3 regions of the Pandoraea sp. genome follow, and region 3 is predicted to be linked to each of the others. Evidence: predicted binding sites of a transcription regulator. Region 3 holds the regulator's gene; each other region holds the start of a gene.

Region 1 (7,511 bases), on a different contig from region 3:
GTCACCGCCTTGCGCCGCGATCGCGTCGCGCAGACCGGCGAGATCGACGAGCGCAGTCTGACCAAGAATGTCGTGACAGACCACCCGTGCGGGGAACCACGGGAAGTCGAGATCGCGGCGTCGCTCGATCAGTTGCCTGAGCGACTCAGTGAGCGCCGCCGGATCGCAGCGGCGCACGAGGTTCTCAGCCAGCACGCGCGACGTGTAAGGCAGCGTGTCGTAGGCGCCCGGCGCAATGGCCTCGACGGCGGCGCGGGCGTCGAAATAATCGAGCGACGTCCCGGGCAGGGATTTGCGGTATTCGGTGTTCATCATGTGAGGAAGGTGTCGGCCCGGCCTATGGCGGTGTACAGCGTGTGCAGACGATGTCCCTGCGTGCCGGACGCCTGCGCGGCACAGCGGCGCGAAGGCCGCCGCTGTGCCGGGCTATCCGGGAAAGAAATGCCTGATTCAGACAGCCTCAGCGCTTTTCGATCGGCACGAACTGCTGATCTTCCGGCCCCGTGTAGTTGGCGCTCGGACGAATGATCTTGTTGTCGATGCGCTGCTCGATGATGTGCGCGCTCCAGCCCGACGTGCGTGCAATCACGAACAGCGGCGTGAACATCGCGGTCGGCACGCCCATCATGTGGTAGCTGACCGCGCTGAACCAGTCCAGGTTCGGGAACATTTTCTTGACGTCCCACATCACCGATTCCAGGCGCTCGGCAATGTCGTACATCTTCGTGCTCTGCTGATCCTTCGACAATTCGTGCGCGACTTCCTTGATGACCTTGTTGCGCGGATCGCTCACCGTGTAGACCGGGTGGCCGAAACCGATGATCACTTCCTTGTTCTCGACGCGGCGACGAATATCGGCCTCGGCTTCGTCAGGCGAGTCGTAGCGCTTCTGAATCTCGAACGCCACCTCGTTCGCACCGCCGTGCTTCGGACCGCGCAGCGCGCCGATGGCGCCGGTAATGGCCGAGTGGATATCCGAGCCCGTGCCCGCGATCACGCGCGCCGTAAAGGTAGATGCATTGAATTCATGTTCTGCGTACAGAATCAGCGACGTGTGCATTGCACGGACCCACAGATCCGACGGCTTCTCGCCGTGCAGCAGATGCAGGAAGTGACCGCCGATGCTGTCGTCATCCGTCTCCACGTCGATGCGCACGCCGTTCTGGCTGAAGTGATACCAGTACAGCAGCATCGAGCCGAGGCTGGCCATCAGACGGTCCGCGATGTCGCGCGCGCCCGGCACGTTGTGGTCGTCCTTCTCGGGCAGTACGGTGCCGAGCACCGAGACGCCCGTGCGCATCACGTCCATCGGGTGCGCAGCGGCGGGCACGGTTTCGAGCGCGTCCTTGACGGCGGCCGGCAAGCCCCGCAGCGACTTCAGCTTGGCCTTGTAGCCGCGCAGCTCGGCCACGCTCGGCAACTTGCCATAGACGAGCAGGTACGCAATTTCCTCGAACTCCGAGGTCTGGGCCAGATCCAGAATGTCGTAGCCGCGATAGTGCAAATCGTTACCCGAACGCCCCACGGTACACAGGGCGGTGTTGCCCGCGGTCACCCCCGACAGGGCGACGGATTTCTTCGGCTTGAAGCCGGTGGCAGTCGTCTCGCTCATGCTCATTCCTCCAGGTTCAGGGATTCGGTTATTTCTGTTGTTCGAACAGTGCGTCGAGCTTCTGTTCGTAAGCGTGGTAGCCAATGCTCTCGTAGAGTTCGGCGCGGGTCTGCATGGTGTCGAGCACGGCCTTTTGCGTGCCGTCGCGACGAATCGTGTGATACACATTTTCCGCCGCCTTGTTCATGGCGCGGAAAGCCGAGAGCGGGTACAGCACGAGACCGACCTGTGCGCTCTTGAGTTCTTCCACGGTGAAGAGCGGCGTCGCGCCGAACTCGGTGATGTTCGCGAGCACTGGCACTTTCACCGCATCCGAGAACTGGCGGTACATCGGCAACTCGGTCATCGCTTCCGGGAACACCATGTCGGCACCGGCTTCGACGCACGCGCACGCACGGTCGATGGCCGCCTGAAGCCCCTCGACGGCCAACGCATCGGTGCGCGCCATGATGACGAAGTTCTCGTCGGTGCGGGCGTCGACCGCCGCCTTGATGCGATCGACCATCTCCTGCTGACTCACGATGGCCTTGCCCGGACGATGGCCGCAACGCTTCGCGCCGACCTGATCCTCGATATGCATGGCGCCCGCGCCAAACTTGATGAGCGACTGCACCGTGCGCGCAATGTTGAACGCCGACGGTCCAAAGCCCGTATCGACGTCGACAAGCAACGGCAGATCGCACACGTCGGTGATGCGGCGAACGTCGGTCAGCACGTCGTCGAGCGTCGAGATGCCCAGGTCAGGCAGGCCCAGCGACCCCGCCGCCACACCGCCGCCCGACAAATAGATCGCCTTGAAACCGGCCGCCTTGGCCAGCAAGGCGTGGTTCGCATTGATGGCACCGACCACCTGCAACGGTTGCTCTGTTTTGACGGCCTCGCGGAAAGCGGCGCCGGCCGAACGGATGGAATGCGTCACGTGAGTCCCTTGGTCGTGTCGTGCGGGTGTGGCCGTGAAGCGCCGCTGGATCGCACGTGGGTTGAGTTGTGGCCATTAGCATAGCAATGGTCGTGCCAGACCGCTCCGCCTGCAGGCGCCACCATCGGCAACATACGCCTAAAGCATTCATTTAACAGCAGAAATTTCTCTCGCTCCTGGCATTCGCGCCAAGTCGATTGTCGGACTACACGCCTCGGTTGCGTCGCACATTGTTTCATATTGAAACGCAATGTGAAACACCATGTTGCTTTATGCTACGATCCGCGTGACGCTGTTGACGTCGCCAGCCCGCCCGCCGCACATATGTCGACGAAATACACCATGCCCGATAGCACCGCCACCGATGTACCGTCCCGTCTGCCCGCCTCTGCCGCGAGCGTCTCTCGCGCGGGGTATGCCGCGGGGTATGCATTACCGGCCGCCGCGGTTCGCAAGCCGGTGATCTGGGCCGTGGGCATCAGCAAGCTTGGCGAGCTGTATCGGGACATCGTGCCCGACTACGCCGCGCAAGCCGATGTGCAGATCATCGACAAAGGCTATGAAGCCGTCATCGATGCCTTGGCGCGCCTGCCGGCCGGCAGCGTCGACGGCATCGTCGCGGCCGGTTCGAATGGCGCATTCCTGCGCGAGCGCGTGGCGCTGCCCGTGGTGCTCGTGAAGGTGACGGGCTTTGATGTGATGCATGCCCTGGCCCGGGCACGCCGCGCCCTGCCGTCGCCCTCGCCCACGTCGCGCATCGCGCTCGTGTCATACGCCCGCCCTGCGCCCGAATTCGAGCGCTTCAGGAGCGCCTTCCACCTCGAAATCTCGCAGCACGCCTATCTCGACGCTCACGACGCCGAAGACCTCGTACACCGGCTGCGCGACGACGGCATGGAGGTCATCGTCGGCCCCGGCCTGGTGACCGAACTCGCCGAACGCGCCGGGCTCACGGGGGTCTTTCTCTATTCCCAGGACTCGGTGCGCGCTGCGTTCGACACCGCGCTCGAAGTGGCGCGCTTCGGGCGCATCGAAGCGCAACGGCGCGAGCGACTCGATACGGTATTGCGACACTTGCATGAAGGTGTGGCGGCGGTCGATCTGAACGGACGAATCGAAGCGATCAACGCATCGATGGCGGGCATGCTTGGCGTAACGGTTGCCGATGCGCTCGGCCGTGTGCTCGACGCCATCGCCCCGGCGCTCGACATCGCACGAACGCTGGAGAGCGCAAGCGCCGAACTCGAGGCAATCGTCTCGATGGCCGGCAAGACGTGGGTCATCAACCGCATTCCACTGCTCGATCAGGGCACGCTCACGGGCGCGTTGTTGACTTGTCAGGACTCGCAGTCGTTTGCGCGCGTCGATCGCTCGCTGCGTTCGCGCCATCGCCCACGGCATCTCGTGGCGCGCTATCGCCTCGACGATCTGATTGGGGACTCACAGGCGATGACACAGGTGCGCGCGTTGGCGCGCCGCTATGCGCAGACCGACTCGACAGTGCTCGTGCACGGCGAGAGCGGCACCGGCAAGGAGTTGCTGGCACAGGGCATTCATAACGCAAGCCGGCGGCGCGACTACCCGTTCGTCGCCATCAACTGCGCAGCGTTCCCGGAGACACTGCTCGAGAGCGAGCTGTTCGGCTATGAGGACGGCGCCTTCTCCGGCGCACGGCGCGGCGGCAAGGCGGGCCTGTTCGAGACAGCGCATAACGGCACCATTTTTCTCGATGAAATCGGTGAAATGCCGATGCCGCTCCAAACACGTTTGTTGCGGGTACTGCAGGAGCGCGAGGTGCTGCGTCTCGGCGCGAACGAGCCCGTACCCTGCGACGTGCGCGTGATCGCCGCCACACACCGCGATCTACGTCAACGGGTGGCCGCCGGCATGTTTCGTGAAGACTTGTACTATCGACTCAACATTCTGCGCATGGTGCTGCCCCCCCTGCGCGAGCGCATGGACGATCTGCCGCGCCTCACCCCGCTCTTTCTCGAGCGCGCCCTGGCGCGCGCGGGTGCGCGTATGAGTGTCGATGCGTTGCAGGCGTCGCTGCTACCGCTGCTCGCCGCGTATCGCTGGCCGGGCAATGTCCGCGAACTGGAAAATCTGCTTGAGCGAATTGCCGTCGTGTGCGCGGATGTCGTCGATGCGCGCGAGATCAGTCACGCGCGCTTGATCGAGATTGCGCCGGAACTGGGGGCGATGCCGGACGGGGCAGACATGGCGACGCCGCCCGATGTTGCAAAAACGAACAACGGACGGATAATCGGCGCGCGTGATGCTCACCTCGATGGCGTCGCCAGTGCAGACATCGGCGCGAGGCCCCCCGCCCCGCTGACAGGCCGTGCCCGTCGCGCAGCCGAGGAACTCGCACGCATTCGCACCGCGCTGGCGGCGTGCGGCGGCGACCGCAGCACCGCATGCGAAGCGCTCGGCATCAGCCGGTCGACGCTTTGGCGCAAGCTGCGCGACGCCTCGGACGGCTGACCCGTATCGGTCCGACGCAGACCTGCATCAATGCTGATGACGGATGCGGTCCCACATTTCGTGCCAATTCAGGCGCCTGTGGTCGGACGGCTCGTCGTGATGCGTCACCCAGAAATGATCGACAAGCATGCCGATGGCGAAACCGACAAGCAGCGCCACAAGCATCATCGAGACATTCAACATGGACATAGCGACCTCCCGTCGGTCGGAATCTCGCTTTCATTCTAGTCAAATGTCTTCATGCCTGCGTCGCGATCGTTGACCGATAGCGACATGGCGCTGCCGGGGTCGAAACCCCGGCTCGCGGCAGCCCCGAGCGATGGGCGCATCGTGCATGACGCATGCGTGCGCAGGCTTACCACGTCGGGATCAACGCCCCCTTGAACTGTGTTTCGATGAATTTCTTTACTTCGTCGGAGTGGTAAGCATCAACCAATTGCTTGACCCACGGCTTGTTCAGGTCTTGGGTGCGCACGGCAATCAGGTTGGCGTAGGGGCCCTTCAGATCTTCGATGGCGATGGCGTCGCGCTTGGGGACCAGACCGGCCTGCGCGGCGAAGTTGGTATTGATCGAGGCGGCGTCCAGATCCGGCAGTGCGCGCGGCAATTGCGCGGCCTCCAATTCCACGATCTTCAGCTTCCTCGGGTTCTCGGCAATATCGAGCGGCGTGGCGTTTTTACCGCCCACGCCAGCACCGGAACGTAGCTTGATCAAGCCTTCCTTTTGCAGCAGCAGCAACGCCCGGTTGCCGTTGGACGGATCATTCTGGATGCCGACCTTGGCGCCATTCGGCAGGTCCTTCAGCGACTTGTATTTCTTCGAGTAGAAGCCCAGTGGCGAGACATAGGTGAGGCCGGCGCTCACGATCTTGTAGCCGCGATCCTTCACCTGGCTGTCCAGAAAGGGCTTGTGCTGGAAGCCGTTGGCATCAAGATCGCCGGCGTCGAGCGCGGCGTTCGGCTGAGCGTAGTCACTGAACTCGATGACCTTGATTTCGAGGCCGCGCTGATGCGCGACCTTCTTCACAACGTCGAAGATCTGCGCGTCGGAGCCGGCCATGGTGCCGACCTTCAGCGGCTTCTCAGCCGTCTGAGCCGTGGCGCCGAGCGATGCCAGCGCAAGGGTAGCGCCGAGGAACGCGTTGATCAATTGACGGGACAGCATGTGCGAATTCTCCTTTTGCAATCGGGCACCTGTTGAGCACCCATTCGATGTCATGCGGACCGGATGGGTCCACGCCGGTCGCGGACGGACGGCAGCCCCCTCGCGCGCCCCAGCCCCCGGATGCTGCCATAGGCAAGCGTTGACGCGAAATACATAATCGGCATTTCCATATCCATCGCTCGCGTCATCCATCCAACCCAATAAAAAAACGCCCCTTCGTATCACCGAAGGGGCGTATCGCCGGGAGAACTGCCTGATCACGGGCCGGGGGGGTGGCACGGCTGACAGCGAGGCCGTCAGCCGGTCGAATCAGGAACCGACGATTAACCTGCGAGACTCACTAATAAGGTCAAGCGTTGCGAACCGGGGCCATCGCATGCGCTGTGCCGAGCGCATGCCGGCCGCCAAGACTGGCTCACGGACACGTCTCCTCGCCGTTCAGGCCATTCATCGCGCATCCACCGCCGCCGCCACCGAAACCGCTGGGACCGCCGAATGCGGCAAGTCCGTTCCCGCCTGCCGCGCCTCCGATGCCACGTCCACCCGGGCCGGATGCACCTCCTCCCCCGCCGCTGCTGGCACCGACGCCACCACCGCCACCGCCGGGAGCATTACCGCCACCACCACCACCACCACCACTACCGCCACCACCACCACCACCACCACTACCGCCACCACCACTACCGCCACCGCCGCCGCCACCACCACTGCCACCGCCGGGGGCATTACCGCCACCGCCACCGCCGCCACCGCCACCACCACCGCCGCCACCGCCGCCACCGCCGCCGCCGCCACCGCCGCCACCACCATGGCTACCGCATCCGCAACTTCCAGCGCCACCGATGCCGATACCTACGCCGTGACCTGCGCCGCCTGGACCACCGAAGGCACCCAGTCCGCCGATGCCGCCTCCGCCAAAGCCAATGCCGCCGCCTCCGCCGCGCCCACCACCTCCACCGCCCGCAGCGTACGAAGCGTTGATCGAAATGCCACACAGCATGGCCGCCGCCGCCGCCGCTACCAACGTCGCCTTGAACCCGTTCATGGTCCCCTCCCCGTGCACGCGCACACTCACCTCGTGATACACAGCACCCCGCCAGAAGGTGCTGCGTTACGGCGTGAGCGCATCAGCGAAAACGCGGGCAATAGCTGGCCGACCCGTGCGTGCATGCACAGGGACTCCTTGCCAACTGCCTGCGGGGAATTCGGGTTGGCGCTTCGCCATACACGATTCACATACGCGAATTTCGTGCCAGTCGAATCAACCCATTGATTTAAAAGGAACTAATACCTTGACTTGCGAGAGATCGCGACATCGCGTGCGAAAA
Region 2 (7,511 bases), on a different contig from region 3:
AGGTGAAAGCGTGTCTCTTCGTCGTCTGCCGTCACGTAGCCGCCGCGCTCGAACAGACACAGGCGAATCACCACCGGCTCGTCACCGGCCCACGTGTGATCGAGAATCAGATGACCGCCGTGCAACTCGCCGCACGGGTCGGAAAACCCCGCATGACAATGCAACAACGTGGCGCCGTCAGCCGTGCGGCCGACTGTGATCGCCCCGCCGATCAGATCCACTTCCCGGATTTCGTCGACCGGCGCGCCATACCCAAAGGGGCGCTCCGTGTCTGCGGTGTTCTCGATCATGTGATACCGCAGACCTCGCGCGGTACCCGCGCAGAAACGGCCGACGCCGCCACCGTACGCATAGCGGGATAACGCCGCGCGTAAGGACTCGCCGAGATTCGCACCGGACCGGATCGTCACGCGCAGTTCGTGCTGCCCGCTCAACACGCAGTCTTCCACACGGGGTAACGTGGGGGCGCCTGCATGCCGATAGATCCGTGAAAGCGCAGGTTTCATAGTCGATAGTCTCCTTGCTCTTCGAGCATCGTCTTGATTTGCTTCTTCACGATCTTGCCGTAGCCCGACTTGGGCATGGCACTCCAGAATATGAAGCGACGCGGCCATTTGTAGCGGGCAATGCGCGCTTCCAGGTGTCCGATCAGCTCATCGGCCTGAGCGGCCATGCCTTCCCGGGCGACCACCACCGCGAGCCCGCTCTCACCCCATTTGGGGTCGGGCACGCCGAGTACCGCGCACTCCGATACGGCCGGGTGCGTGAGCAACGCTTCCTCGATCTCGCGCGGATAGACGTTCGAGCCCCCGGAGATGTACATGTCCGACGCGCGGCCCGTGATGTACAGGAACCCCTGTGCGTCGACATGCCCGAGGTCGCCAGTGTGGAACCAATCGTCCTTGAACGCCTTGGCGTTTGCGTCCGGATTGTTGTGATACCCCATGAAGACCGCCGGCCCGCGCACGCAAATCTCGCCCGATGCAAACGGCCCCTGACGCTCGCCCCGCTCGTCGAGAATCGCCACTTCCATGCCGGTGCGCGGCACGCCGCAAGTGCCGATGCGCGCGTCGGGCGCGTTGTCGTCGTCGGTGTGCAGCCATGGCGGCAATACCGTAATGTTGCCCGTCACCTCGCCCAGCCCGTAGTACTGAACCAGCACGCGGCCCAGCTTTTGCAGCGCGTATTTCTGATCGGCGCGATACATCGGCGCACCGGCATAAATCACAAAGCGCAGCGAGCTATGGTCATAACGATCCACGGCCGGATCTTCCACCAGCATCTTGACGATGGTCGGCACCGTGAACATGTTGTCGACGCGATGACGCTCGATCGCTTGCCAGACCTGCTCCGCATCCATCTTCTCGCCCGGCAACAGCACGCTTGCCGCGCCGCGCGCGGTATTGACGATGGCGTGAATGCCCGCCCCATGCGAGAGCGGCGCGACCACCATCGACCGGCTGCGATAAGTGATGCCGGGCATGAGATCGGCAAGGTGATTCGTCACGACGAAAGCCATCTGCCCGTGCGAGAGCACGCCCGCCTTCGGATGCCCGGTCGTGCCCGACGTATAGAAGAACCACAGGGGATCCTCGTACTCGACTTCCGCCTCATCGCAGGGCGCGCCCCTATGCTCGGCGACGAGCGTCTCGTAATGCAACTCGCCCTCGCGCGGCGCGCCCAACGCGATCACGTGACGCAATGCCGGCGACGCGGCACGCACGGCGTCGACATGCCCCTCGAAGCCGGCGTCGTAGATCATCGCGCATGCACCGCTCGACTGGCCCAGATAGGCCGCCTCCGGCGCCGTGATCCGAAAGTTCGTCGGCACCCACACGGCGCCGAGCCGAAACGCGATCCAGGCACTCTCGAAGATGGGCAGGTTGTTGCGCGAGTGCACCAGCAGCTTGTCGCCCTTGCCCACCCCCAGCTTGCGCAGGGCTTCGACTGCGGCGTTCACGCGGGCATCGATTTCCCCCCAGGTACTGACCTTGTCACCGACGATCACGCCGGGTTCGTCCGGATGTCGCCGGGCAACGTCGGCCAGCAAGCGGCCGAGATTCATGACCTTCTTGAGCATTTCGCTCGTCTCCTCTTTCTTCTTTGCTTCGTCTTGCCGTTCGCCCCGCCCTTCACAGGCCGGGCTGCCTGCCTGACACCCATCGTTCATGTGCCTTATCGACTTATCGACTTATCGACTTATCGACTTATCGACTTATCGACTTATCGACTTATCGACGGGCTTCGAGAATGCTCACGTAATTGGCCACCGCCGCGCCGCCCATGTTGAACACGCCCGCGAGCCGCGCGTTGGGAATCTGCATCTCGCCAGCGGTCCCCGTCAGTTGCATGGCGGCCATCACGTGCATGGACACGCCGGTGGCGCCCACCGGATGGCCCTTCGCCTTGAGGCCGCCCGACGGATTGACCGGCAGCAGGCCGGTCTTCTCGGTCAAGCCCTCGGCCACCACGCTCGCGCCCTGCCCGGGCTTGGCCAGCCCCATGGCCTCGTATTCGATGAGCTCGGCAATCGTGAAACAGTCGTGCGTCTCGACCAGCGACAAGTCTTTTAGCGAAACGCCGGCAACCCCGAGCGCCTGCCGCCACGCGTGCTGGCCGCCTTCGAACGCCAGCGGATCGCGACGCGAGAGCGGCAAGTAGTCGTTGACCTGCACCGCCGCGCGAAAGCCGACCGCCTTGGACATCGAGCGCGCCACGTCGGCCGACGAGATCACCAGCGCCGCGGCGCCATCCGAGACCATCGAACAATCAGTACGCTTGAGTGGCCCCGCCACGAACGGATTCTTCTCCGAGACGTTGCGACAGAAGTCATAGCCGAAGTCGCGACGCATGTGCGCGTAGGGGTTCACCGAGCCATTGCGATGGTTCTTCGCGGCGATGCGCGCGAGGGCATCGGACTGATCGCCATAGCGGTCGAAATAGGCCTGCGCAATCGTGCCGAACACGCCCGCGAAGCCCCCCGGAATGTCGGCCTCTTCACGTGCATACGAACACTTAAGCAGCACTTCGCCCACCTGCGGCGTTGCCAATTCGGTCATCTTCTCAAAGCCGATCACCAGCGCATGCGTGGCCTTGCCCGCCTCGATGGATTGCAGCCCGCCGTGCACGGCGGCCGAACCCGTCGCACACGCATTCTCATATCGCGTGGCAGGCTTGAAGCGCAGTCCCGGAATTCGGTTGAAGATCAGCGACGACGGGAAATCCTGATACAGGAAACCGCCATTGAATGTGCCGACGTGTATGGAATCGATCTGCTCGGGCGCGAGGCCCGCGTCGTCGAGCGCAGCTTGTGCAACGTCGGCCAGCAGAACTTCGGCGTCCACGTTATCGAGTTTGCCGAACTGGGAGTGGGCCCAGCCCGTTAGGCATGCAGCAACCATGAAGTGTCTCCGGAAAATTGGGGTCATCAAGACTCCGGTGAGCAAGTTCAATGCCAGATACGGGCACGTTCGTCGAGCGGTGCTGCACCTACGGCATCGCGCCTCGGCCCGGGATGCCCTCAGCACCGCCCTTGCATGCATTGACGCGCTCGCCGCTAGCGTAGGCGGACAGCCCCCCATCCATCACACGAACCAGGGCCTGCGGCGGCCCGCAGGCGAAGGCCAATTTGCTGTACCGCAGCACGACGTCACGCGCGCAACGCCTGCGACACCTGTCGCATCGTCTTCGCCCATCGCGTGTCACAGGTGTCGCACGACTGCGGACAAGTGCGACAGGTGTCGCAGCACGCTTTGCACGTCCAGCACTCACACGGCGCGCGTATCAAACACCCTCGCTCGCCCCTAATCCGCACCGTGACTTGTTCCGCGCGGCGGGCGCCGCTGCGACAAGGCACTGCGCGCGCGTCGGGATTTCACTAATGCTTAATAACATAAGGGTTTTCCCGCTTAAGCCGCGATCTGGCATTCGACTTGCGTAAGATAGCCAGGCCACTTGCGAGCCGCGTCACGCTCGCCTTCCGAGATGGCCGAGACGCTGCAGGGCAACACGTCCGCACGCCTCGCGCTTCAGACGCAGTCACCAAACCAATAAACAGGAGACATGCAGTATGAGCAACATGGATCGCCGCCACTTCATCAAGGTCGTGGCAGCCACGTCGGCCGCGGCCGCCACGGGGTTGTATCAGACGCAAGCGCACGCTGCCGAATTCACGCTGAAATTCGCCAACAACCTTCCCATCAGTCACCCGATGAACATTCGCGCCAAAGAGATGGCGCAGAAGATCGCGGAGCAGTCGAAAGGTCGCATCGATTTCCAGATTTACCCGAACAACCAGCTCGGCACCGACAGCGACATGCTGAGCCAGATTCGCGCGGGCGCCATTGATTTCTTCACGCTCTCGCCGCTGATTCTCGGCACGCTCGTGCCCTCGGCGCAAATTTCCGGCGTGGGCTTCGCGTTCAAGGATTACGGACAGGTGTGGGCGGCAATGGACGGCGATCTCGGTGCGCACGTTCGTGGCCAGATCGCTAAGACGTCGGTGTTCGCGTTCGACAAGATCTGGGAAAACGGTTATCGCCAGATCACCACGAGCAGCCGCCCGATCAACACCCCGGTCGACCTCAAGGGCCTGAAGATCCGCGTTCCCCCGAGCCCGTTGTGGACGTCGATGTTCCGCGCCTTCGACTCGTCGCCCACGTCGATCAACTTCGCCGAGGTGTATTCGGCACTGCAGACGCACATCGTCGAAGCCCAGGAAAATCCGCTGGCCCTGCTGACCACGGCCAAGCTGTACGAAGTGCAGAAGTACGTGTCGATGACGAATCACATGTGGGACGGTTTCTGGTTCCTCGCCAACAAGCAGAAGTGGGACAAGCTGCCGAAGGACCTGCAGGCGATCGTGACCGCCAATGTGAACGCCGCAGCAATGGCGCAACGCGACGACGTGCGAAAGCTCAACGACGGCGTGATGGTCGAACTCAAGCAGAAGGGACTCGTGTTCAACGCACCGAACAACGAGCAGTTCCGCGAAAAGCTCCGCGCCGCCGGCTTCTATGCCGAATGGCACAAGAAGTTCGGTGACGAGGCGTGGGCCATGTTGGAAAAGTACACCGGGAAGCTCGCGTAAATGGAAACGTTGACGATGACGGCCGAGCCGACGCACGCGCTCGCCCGCCTCTTCTGCCACGTCAACCGCGCGGTGATGAAAGTCACCGAAGCGGTTGCCGTGCTGCTGGTGGTGGCGGAGACTCTCATCCTGTTCGCGGGCGTCGTCTCGCGTTACGGGTTCGACAATCCGCTCACGTGGTCGGACGAACTGGCGCAAATCCTGTTCATCTGGCTATCGATGCTCGGCGCTGTGCTCGCGCTCGACCGGGGCGAGCATATGCGCTTGTCCGCCATCGTCAACAAACTCCCGGCGACGTGGCGCGACTGGTTCCAGACCATGGCTGCGCTCACGGTCTGCGTGTTCGTCGCGCTCATCATCGTGCCCGCGTACACGCACGCCATCGAGCAGATGGATATCACCACGCCGGCACTCGAGATCCCCGACGGGCTTCGCGCCGCCGCCCTGCCAGTGGGCGCGGTACTGATGCTCATCGCGGCCGTCTCGCGTCTGGCGCGCTGCTCGAGCATGCGACAAGTCGGTCTCGGTGTGCTGTTCGTCGCCGCACTGGGGGCCGCGCTGTGGCTCGGCCGTCCGGCGCTCATTGCCATGGGCAACTACAACCTGCTGGTGTTCTTCGTGCTGATCGTGGGCGCATGCGTGGCAGGCGGCATTCCCATCGCCTTCGCCTTCGGCACGGCAACACTGGCGTATCTGGCGCTGGTCACCGATGCGCCGCTGCAAATCGTCGTCAGCCGCATGGACGAAGGCATGTCGGGCCTCATTCTGCTGTCGGTCCCGCTGTTCGTTCTGCTCGGCGCGCTCATAGAGATGAGCGGACTCGCGCGCAGCCTCATCGAATTCATGGCCTCGCTGCTCGGTCACGTGCGCGGCGGCCTGCAATATGTGCTGCTCGGCGCCATGTTCCTGGTTTCGGGCATTTCCGGTTCCAAGGCGGCCGATATGGCCGCCGTCGCCCCCGCGCTCTTCCCCGAGATGCAGCGGCGCGGATCGAAGCCCGAAGATCTCGTCGCGCTGCTCTCGGCAACCGGCGCCATGACCGAGACGATCCCACCCAGCCTTGTGTTGATCACGATCGGCGCGGTGTGCGGTGTGTCGATCACCGCGCTCTTCGTCGGCGGTCTGCTGCCTGCGGTTATCGCCACGCTCGCGATCGTCGTGGTGTGCTTCGCACGTTCGCGCAAGGAAGCGCCCAGTGCGACACGTCGCGCGCCGTGGCGCGTGATCGGCAAGACGTTCATCGTTGCCTTGCCCGCGCTCGCCCTGCCGATCCTCATCCGCACGGCCGTGATCGAAGGTGCCGCGACGGCGACCGAGGTCTCGACTGTCGGCATCGCTTACACAATCGTGATTGGCCTGATCGTCCACGCCTTCCGGAAGCACCTGAACTTCAAGCGCCTTTACCCGCTGTTGACGGAAACGGCTGCGCTCTCCGGTGCGATTCTGCTCATCATCGGCATGGCCACCGCCATGGCCTGGGCGCTCACCCAGTCGGGCTTCTCCGCCAAGCTTGTCGCGCTGATGCATGGCGTGCCCGGCGGGCAGGTCGGCTTTCTGCTTATCTCGATGGTCGTGTTCATCGTGCTGGGCAGCGTATTGGAAGGCATTCCGGCCATCGTGCTGTTCGGGCCACTGCTCTTTCCGGTCGCCCGGTCGTTGGGCATTCACGACGTGCATTACGCAATGGTCGTGATCCTGTCGATGGGCATGGGATTGTTCGCTCCACCGCTGGGCGTCGGCTTCTATGCCGCGTGCGCCATCGGCAAGACATCGCCGGACAGAGTATTCAACCGGATGTGGACCTACATGGGCGCGCTGTTCATCGCCCTGCTCCTCGTCGTCTTCGTCCCCTGGATCTCGGTCGGCTTTCTGAAGTAAGGCAAACCCGCTAACGGTTTCTCGATATCACCGACGGGCTCCGCCGCGCTGCTGGCGGCGGGGCCCGTCCTGTAGAAATAAATAAATTTAGGAGTCCATAGCATGACGGAGAGAGTAGCAGTTGTGACGGGCGGCGCAATGGGTATTGGCGCGGCCATCTGCGAACGGTTGGTGAGCGACGGCCTGACCGTGGTTGTGGCCGATCTGAACGAAGGTGCGGCGGCAGAAACGGCGCAGAAGTTGAGCGCGGCGGGGGGGAAGGCATGGGCGCTGGGGATGAATGTCGGTGACGCGGCATCGATTGAGAGCGGCTTCGCACAGGTTGCGCAACGGCATGGCCGCTGCGATGTCCTCGTGAACAACGCCGGCATCGCCAAGACATTCCCGTTTCTCGACTATCCGCTCGATCACTGGCATCAGGTCATGGCCGTCAACCTCACGGGCACGTTGCTGTGCGCTCAGCATGCGGGGCGACTCATGCGGGAGCAACGCTGGGGGCGGATTGTCAATCTGGCGTCCGTCGCGGGCATTCTGGCGAGCGCCG
Region 3 (7,511 bases):
TCGCGTCAGCTTGTCGCGTCGACGGGAGCGAGTTCGCGATGGCGCACGAGCACACCGGCTTCGGCGCGAAAGCGCCTGCCGAGCGTTTCGGCAATGAACACAGAGCGGTGCTGGCCGCCCGTGCAGCCGATCGCCACCGTGAGGTAGCTGCGGTTATCGCGCATGTAGCTTGGCAGCCACTTCTGCAGATAGGCGCCGATATCGTGGATCATCTCGTCGACTTCGGGGACGGCCGAAAGAAAGTCGATCACCGGTTGATCGCGACCGGTCAGCGGGCGTAGTTGTACGTCGTAGTAGGGGTTGGGCAGTGAGCGGACATCGAATACGAGATCTGCGTCGAGCGGTACGCCGTGCTTGAACCCGAACGATTCGAACATCAGGGTGAGCCCCGTGTGATCGTGCTGGACGAACTCGCGTATCCAGCGGCGCAGCGCACTCGCGCGCAAATTGCTGGTGTCGATCTGGTGACCGAGTTCGGCCACGCTGTTAAGCATTTCGCGTTCTTTCTCGATGGCCTCGACAAGCGAGCCATTGGCCGAGACGGTGCCGTCGTCCATGACGGAGAGCGGGTGGCGGCGGCGCGTCTCCGAGAAGCGCTGCACGAGCGTTTGGGTGGTGGCGTTGAGGAACAGCACACGCACGTCGTGGCCGAAGCGGCGCAGGCCGCCGATGATCGGTGGCAGATCGGCGAGCGAGCCGCCACTGCGCGCGTCGATGGCGACCGCGAGACGTGTGTAGTTCTGGGTTTCGAGATATTCGGCGAGTTCAGGCAAAAAGCGCGACGGTAGATTGTCGACGCAGTAGTAGCCCGCATCTTCGAGGACGTTCAGGGCGAGCGACTTGCCAGAGCCCGAAACGCCGGTAATCAGTACGATCTTCATGACATTTCCCCGAGGCAACCCTCATGGTAAGCGATTGTGTCGTCGGGGTGTCGAGCGGCTGCGCGCCAGAATGCTCCGTGCGTTCTCTCACGGATCGAGAGAAATGACGTTGTACAGACGACAACGGCGCCCGCAAGGGGCGCCGTTGAATCGGCGTTGGCGTGGGAAAAGCCTCAGGGCGCCGGCTTATTCGACAGGCACGACTTCATAAAGGCCTTGCGGTCGTCGCCCTTCTTGCCGGCGGCCTGCGCATTGCAGGTCTTCATCTTTTCCTGCTGAGTCTGCTTGGCAGCGGGCTTGTTCGAAAGGCATTCCTTCATGAAGGCCTTGCGATCGTCGCCTTTCTTGCTGCCGGCTTGGGTGTTGCAGACACCCATTTTGCTCTGCTGAGCGTTGGCGGCCTTGGGCGCGGGCGCGGGAGCGGCTGTCTGGGCAAACACGGGCGATGCGAGCAGCGGGGATACCAGAAGCAATGCAGCGAATGCTTTTTTCATGTTCGTCTCTCCATAAGGTCGACACGCACGGGAATGGACCGCGTGGCGATTACAACATGAAAGAAAACGCACGGCAATCGCGTAGCGTTGACAGAAAGACGCAGAAATGGCGGTAAACCCGGGTCATTCGAGCGTTGGGTCGACCTGTCGCGTGCTCAGAGCAGCTTGCTCTGCATGCCGTCCGGGTCCTGCATGGCCTGGCGCTGGCGCTCCATGAAGTCCTTGAGGGTGTCGATGCCGCGCAGTTGCAGGATCGTGTTGCGCACGGCGGCTTCGACCAGCACAGCGAGGTTTCGTCCGGCCGCGACCTGCAGAATCACCTTGTTGATCGGCAGTCCGAGCACATCCACCGTTTGCGCTTCGAGCGGCAGTCGCTGGAATTCGCCGTCGGGGCGACGCACCAACTGAACGATCAGCTTGAGCTTCATCTTACGGCGTACTGCGGTTTCGCCAAAGATGGTCTTGATGTCGAGCAGGCCGAGACCACGGACTTCCAACAGGTTTTGCAACAGCGGTGGGCAACGGCCCTCGACGAAATCCGGTCCGAGGCGAACGAAATCGACGGCATCGTCCGCGACCAGCCCATGACCACGGCTGATGAGTTCCAGGCCGAGTTCGCTTTTGCCGAGGCCGGAATCGCCCGTGAGCAGCACTCCCATGCCCAAAATGTCGAGAAATACGCCGTGCATCGTGCATCGCGGGGCGAACACACGCGAGATGTACAGACGCAGACTGTCGATGACCGCCGCCGTCGACATCGGGGTGGTAAACAGGGGCGTGGAGGAACGGGTACAGCGCAGCACCAGGTCGGGCGGGGCTTCCAGGCCGTCGGCGACCACCAGGAACGGCGGCTCGAGGGCGATGACTTCGCCCATGTGGCGCTTGCGGTTTTCGTCGGTCAGGCGCTGGTAGTAGCGCAGCTCGGCCTCACCGAGAACCTGGATCCGGTTCGGATGGATGAGGTTCAAGTGACCCACGAGGTCGGCGCTGGACGTGGCGTTGGCGACGCTCTCGGGCGTGAAGCCGCGCTCCCACCCCTCGTGGCCGGTCAGCCACGACAAACGCAGCGTCGCGGCGTTGTCGTCGAAAATGCTTTGCGCGTTGATGCCGGTCAGTTCCACCGCGTCGCCTCGTTCGGTTGGGTGTGGGAGCTACGGAATTCGTCTATTCTCGCGGCCGATACCCGCGCACACGCGGACTCAGGGCTGCCAGTTCGCGAGCGCCGCGTGAATGGCTTCGGCGCTCGGTGCCTGGCTCAATGTCTCGCGCATCGAGCGATCGGAGAGCAACTGTGCAATTTCGGACAAAATCTCGAGATGCTGCTGCGTGGCCTGCTCCGGGACCAGGAGAAAGAACAGCAAGGAAACGGGCTGTGCGTCGGGGGCTTCGAAGGGAATCGGATCGTCGAGGCGCACGAATGCGGCCATGGGATGCTTGAGGCCCTTGATGCGGCCGTGCGGAATGGCCACGCCTTCACCGAGTCCGGTCGAGCCGAGACGCTCGCGCGCGAACAGATTGTCGGTGACGAGGGCGCGCGACAGGCCGGCATTATTCTCGAAGAGCAGCCCGGCTTGCTCGAAGACGCGCTTCTTGCTGGTGACGGACAGTCCAAGCAGGATGTTGGACGCAGGTAAGAGTTTGACTAAACGGTTCATCTTGTAATGCGGGCGAACGCTTAGTCGCCCTCCAACCCCCGATTGACCTCGCATTATAGACCACCCTTCGCCGTGGTCGCGGCGACGCGCGGGAGCATACAAAAGGGGCCGTTCAACGGCCCCGCGGTGGGTGATGCCAGACTTGTCACAGACGTCGGTGCGCTCGAGTGGTTCCGCGCGAACTGTCGTCAGCGTCAGTCAATATGGCGACCATGCCCGGACAGACTCATTGCAGGGGTTCTGCCTCGGGAGGTTCCTGGTGCTTAAGGGCCTCACGACCATGATCCTGAACCTTGTCCTTGTACTGCATTACCTTGCGGTCGAGCATGTCGATCAGCTTGTCGATGGCGGCGTACATATTCTCGTCACACTTCTCGACGAAAATTTCCTTGCCCTTGAGATACACGGTGACGCTGGCGATCTGGCGTCCGGTCTTCTCCTTGGTTTTGTCGACAGAGAGGATCACCTCGGCACCGATGAGCTGGTCGAAATGGCGCAACACGCGTTCGAGCTTGTTGACCACGAATTCTCGCAGCGAAGGCGTGAGTTCGAGATGGTGTCCACTGATCTTCAGATTCATAGCTGCTCTCCTTGCTGAAATGCCGAAGTGCAGGCCGCGTCATGAGCGACGCCGGCGAGCGGGAGTGCAAGCCATCGACGTGACGCAATGTCGCACTGCGGCGTAATGCCCCAGCGAGCCAACATGGCGCACCAGGACTGTCCTACAAAGATTTGCGCAAGTTCACTGCGGGAATTCGCATGGCCTCGCGGTATTTCGCGACAGTGCGCCGCGCCACCACGAACCCTTGCTCTGCCAGCAGTTCCGCGATACGGCTGTCGGAAAGGGGGGTCTGCGGGTCTTCTGCTCCTATGAGTTGCTTGATGAGGGCGCGGATGGCGGTCGATGACGCTGCGCCGCCCGCTTCCGTGGCCACATGTGACCCAAAGAAGTACTTCAGCTCAAAGGTTCCGGATGGAGTGAGCATGTACTTACTGGTTGTCACGCGTGAAATCGTGGATTCATGTAAACCCAGCGTATCAGCAATCTCGCGTAAAACCAAGGGCCGCATGCCGATTTCGCCATGCGTGAAAAAGTTCTTCTGGCGCTCGACGATCGCTTGCGACACGCGCAGGATCGTATCGAATCGCTGTTGGATGTTCTTGATGAGCCAGCGCGCTTCCTGGAGCTGCTGCTGAAGATTGCCGGTCCCCGGTGCGTTGCGGTTGTTTCGGAGAATGCGCGCATACATCTCGTTGATGCGCAGACGCGGCATGACCTCGGGATTGAGCTCGGCGGTCCAGCCGCTGCCCTGCTTGCGCACGAGGACATCGGGGATCACGTAATCGGCCTGTGGGGTGCCGTAGGCGGCACCGGGGAACGGGTCGAGGGAGCGAATCAGTTGGTGGGCGGCTCGCAGGCTGTCTTCGCTCACACCCAGCAGGCGGCGCAAGCGCGTGTAATCGCGCGCGGCAAGCAGTTCCAGGTGATCGGAGACGATGCGCAGCGAGAGCGTGCGCACGTTGCTCGCGGGGAGTCGCTGGAGTTGCAGGCGCAGACATTCGGACGGGCTGCGGGCACCCACGCCCGCCGGGTCGAAGCTTTGCAGCAAGGCGAGCGCGGCATTGATCTCTTCGGTCTCGAGCGCCAGTTCCTCGGGTATTTCCGCCTGAATTTCGTCGAGCGTGGTGCCGAGATAGCCGTCTTCGTCGAGCGATTCGATCAGGAATTCCACCAACGCCCGGTCGCGCGGGCTGGCCTGGGTCAGGCGCAACTGGGCCAGCAGGTGTTCGCGAAGATTGGGATGCTCGACGTGGAGTTGCGGTCGCCCATTGTCGTCGTCGTCATCCGAGGAGGCGCTGCCCGAGCGGGCGAAGTCGTTCAGGCTCCAGTCGTTGCCGCTGCCGCTGTCCTGCCCGTTGTCGTCGAAGCGGGTTTCGCCATCGAGTTCGCGCGCTTCGCCATGATCGTTGGCCGACGCCGGGCTGTCGTTCGAGCTACTGGCCGACGTACTCCGCTCGTTGCGCAGCGACCCGTCGGTGCCCACGCGGACCGAACCCGTGAGCCAATCGTCTTCGCGCTCGAGCATCGGGTTCTGGGTCAGGGCGTGCTCGACTTCCTGCTGAAGTTCGAGCGTCGACAGTTGCAGCAACCGGATGGATTGCTGCAACTGCGGCGTGAGGGTCAGGTGCTGGGAGGTGCGGAGTTGAAGAGTCGGTTTCATAGCGTTTCTCGCCTTCATTGTAGAGGCTTTGTCACGCCAACGGAACCAGCCCGACCCCCTATCGGAGGCAGGGTTTACATGCGAAAAATTTGCTTTACATCCGGAAGTTTTCGCCCAGATACACGCGCCGGACGCTTTCGTCGGCCACGATCTGGTCGGGCGTTCCGGACGCGAGCACCGAGCCTTCGCTGATGATGTAGGCGTGGTCGCAGATACCGAGCGTCTCTCGAACGTTGTGGTCGGTAATCAGGACACCGATACCACGGTCCTTGAGAAAGCGCACGATTCGCTGGATTTCCAGCACGGCGATCGGATCGACGCCGGCAAACGGTTCGTCAAGCAAAATGAAGCGCGGTTGCGTGGCCAGCGCGCGGGCGATTTCCACGCGGCGTCGCTCGCCGCCCGAGAGCGACATCGCCGGGTTCTCGCGGAGATGACTCACCTGCAACTCGTCGAGCAGCGCTTCGATGCGGCGCTCGATCTCGTCGCGCTTGAGCGGCTTGCCCTGTGCGTCGAGCTGCAATTCGAGCACGGCGCGGATGTTGTCCTCGACCGAGAGCTTGCGGAATACCGACGCTTCCTGCGGCAGATACGACACGCCCATGCGAGCGCGCTCGTGAATCGGCAACTCGCTGATCACGTTGCCGTCGAGCTGGATCTCGCCGTCGTCGGCGGGCACGAGGCCCACGATCATGTAGAACGATGTCGTCTTGCCCGCGCCGTTCGGGCCGAGCAGACCGACAACCTCGCCGCTCTTCAGGTCCAGCGAAACGTCTTTGACAACGGTGCGCGCACCGTATTGCTTTTTGAGCGAGCGCACGACGAGTGCGCTCGGCTTGCCCGACGGGCCGGCGCCCGGATTGATCGTCGAGGCCTTGCTGTTGGCAGGATTACTCACGCGGATTCCCGATGCTTTTGGAGGGAGACAGCGGCGGCAGGTCGCCCTTGGGCGCTGCCGCCGGCTTGCTCGCGCCGCCGGACGCCGCCTGGTTCGCACCGGTTGCATTGCGCGGGGCGAGCGTGGCGCGCACGCGGCCGTTCGGATTGTTGGCGTTGATCTGATCGGCACCGCTGTTCGCGGTATAGACCTCGTTGTAGGTGTCGTACGTGATCACGCTGCCATGAATTTCGTCGAGCACCTTCGTGCCGCCGGCCAGACGCTTGAGCGTAGCTTGCGTGGTGAGCGTGGCGACTTCGGTCTTGCCGTTGTAGTAGATCGTCTGGCCCCAGCCGTCGATGTATTCGTCCACACCGTCGCGCTTCTGGCGCATGTAGGCGAGCGGGCCGCCCGGCTTGTAGTAGGCGGTGGCGTACTGATAGCCCTCCGGATCCTGAGTCACTTCGACGCGATCGGCCTTCAGGAGAATCGTCCCCTTGGTCATCGTCACGTTGCCGGTGAAGATGTTGACCTGCTTGAGGTCGTCGTAGCTCATGTGATCCGACTCGATGTTGAGCGGCTTGTCGCGGTCGGCACGTTCTGCGTGGGCGAGCGGCGCGAGTGCGCCGAGCACGACGAAGGCGGTGGCCAGTGCGCGCAAGGCGCGCGCAGGCACGGAAGCGGGGCGCGGGTGGCGGCGATCGGTCATGGGGTCTTGGGGCCCGGTTTGGTCTGAGGTGGCGCGCTCGGCGCGGCGGACGGTGCCGGACGATTGCTGCGGAGTTCCGCCGGCTGGATCGTGCCGTGAACATTGCCGAGCAATTGTACGGCGCGCGAGATGTTATTGAAAATCATGCCATCGCCGTACATCACGGACGAACCGCGAAAGAGTTGGACGGGCATTTCCGTGCGCACGATGTCTTCGTTCACGAGCACCTGGAAATGTTCGGACAGCGCGCGCATTTCGGGATCGCGTGGCCCGGCCTGACGTACCACGACCGCATGATCGTACAAATCGACAACGGACATGTCGGCATTGAGCGTGCCGCGCTGGCTGGTCGCGGTCACTTCCGGCTGATCGGGGGTGAACGCGCGCACGGCGGGCAGGGTCATGGCCGTGGTCTGATCGTCCTCGTAGTGCGTCATGTGCACGGCATTGACACGGTATTGCGTGAGGCCGCTCGCCGACAGCATGGAGATCACCATGTCGTCGGCGTAGTAATCGGGAATGTGCTGCTTCACGTACGGCGCGCGATCGGCATCCGACGGCAGCGTACGTTGCACGAGCCAGTACGTGCCGGCGGCCAGGCCTGCCAGCATGGCGATGGCGATCAGGGAAGCGGGCGAGACGCGTTGCGTGGCCATGAATGATCGGCTCCGGG

What was found. Region 3 encodes sigma-54, which starts transcription at its own class of promoters, with help from an activator protein. Its sites were predicted from a motif close to TGGCANGNAANCTGCTTT; they were not measured.
Region 1: a site for sigma-54 is predicted at 2,612-2,629, ahead of prpB (methylisocitrate lyase). Genes of this name have one in related genera too.
Region 2: a site for sigma-54 is predicted at 3,440-3,457, ahead of ACE3UG_RS09355 (acetyl-CoA acetyltransferase). Genes of this name have one in related genera too.

Annotation. Positions count from the first base shown of each region.
Region 1 is NZ_JAYRUC010000032.1:1,533-9,043, forward strand. Features, by position in the region: partial or broken gene acnA (aconitate hydratase AcnA) at 1-312, opposite strand, end outside; gene prpC (2-methylcitrate synthase) at 461-1,612, opposite strand; gene prpB (methylisocitrate lyase) at 1,641-2,531, opposite strand; gene prpR (propionate catabolism operon regulatory protein PrpR) at 2,874-5,018, shown strand; gene ACE3UG_RS20480 (hypothetical protein) at 5,046-5,207, opposite strand; gene ACE3UG_RS20485 (MetQ/NlpA family ABC transporter substrate-binding protein) at 5,374-6,183, opposite strand; gene ACE3UG_RS20490 (hypothetical protein) at 6,599-7,228, opposite strand.
Region 2 is NZ_JAYRUC010000009.1:81,692-89,202, forward strand. Features, by position in the region: gene ACE3UG_RS09345 (hypothetical protein) at 1-506, opposite strand, end outside; gene ACE3UG_RS09350 (acyl-CoA synthetase) at 503-2,170, opposite strand; gene ACE3UG_RS09355 (acetyl-CoA acetyltransferase) at 2,232-3,401, opposite strand; gene ACE3UG_RS09360 (TRAP transporter substrate-binding protein) at 4,070-5,089, shown strand; gene ACE3UG_RS09365 (TRAP transporter large permease subunit) at 5,105-6,967, shown strand; gene ACE3UG_RS09370 (SDR family NAD(P)-dependent oxidoreductase) at 7,070-7,511, shown strand, end outside.
Region 3 is NZ_JAYRUC010000002.1:29,440-36,950, reverse strand. Features, by position in the region: gene rapZ (RNase adapter RapZ) at 6-881, opposite strand; gene ACE3UG_RS01680 (PsiF family protein) at 1,055-1,375, opposite strand; gene hprK (HPr(Ser) kinase/phosphatase) at 1,531-2,496, opposite strand; gene ptsN (PTS IIA-like nitrogen regulatory protein PtsN) at 2,575-3,030, opposite strand; gene hpf (ribosome hibernation-promoting factor, HPF/YfiA family) at 3,257-3,610, opposite strand; gene ACE3UG_RS01660 (RNA polymerase factor sigma-54) at 3,753-5,252, opposite strand; gene lptB (LPS export ABC transporter ATP-binding protein) at 5,347-6,117, opposite strand; gene lptA (lipopolysaccharide transport periplasmic protein LptA) at 6,143-6,838, opposite strand; gene lptC (LPS export ABC transporter periplasmic protein LptC) at 6,835-7,494, opposite strand.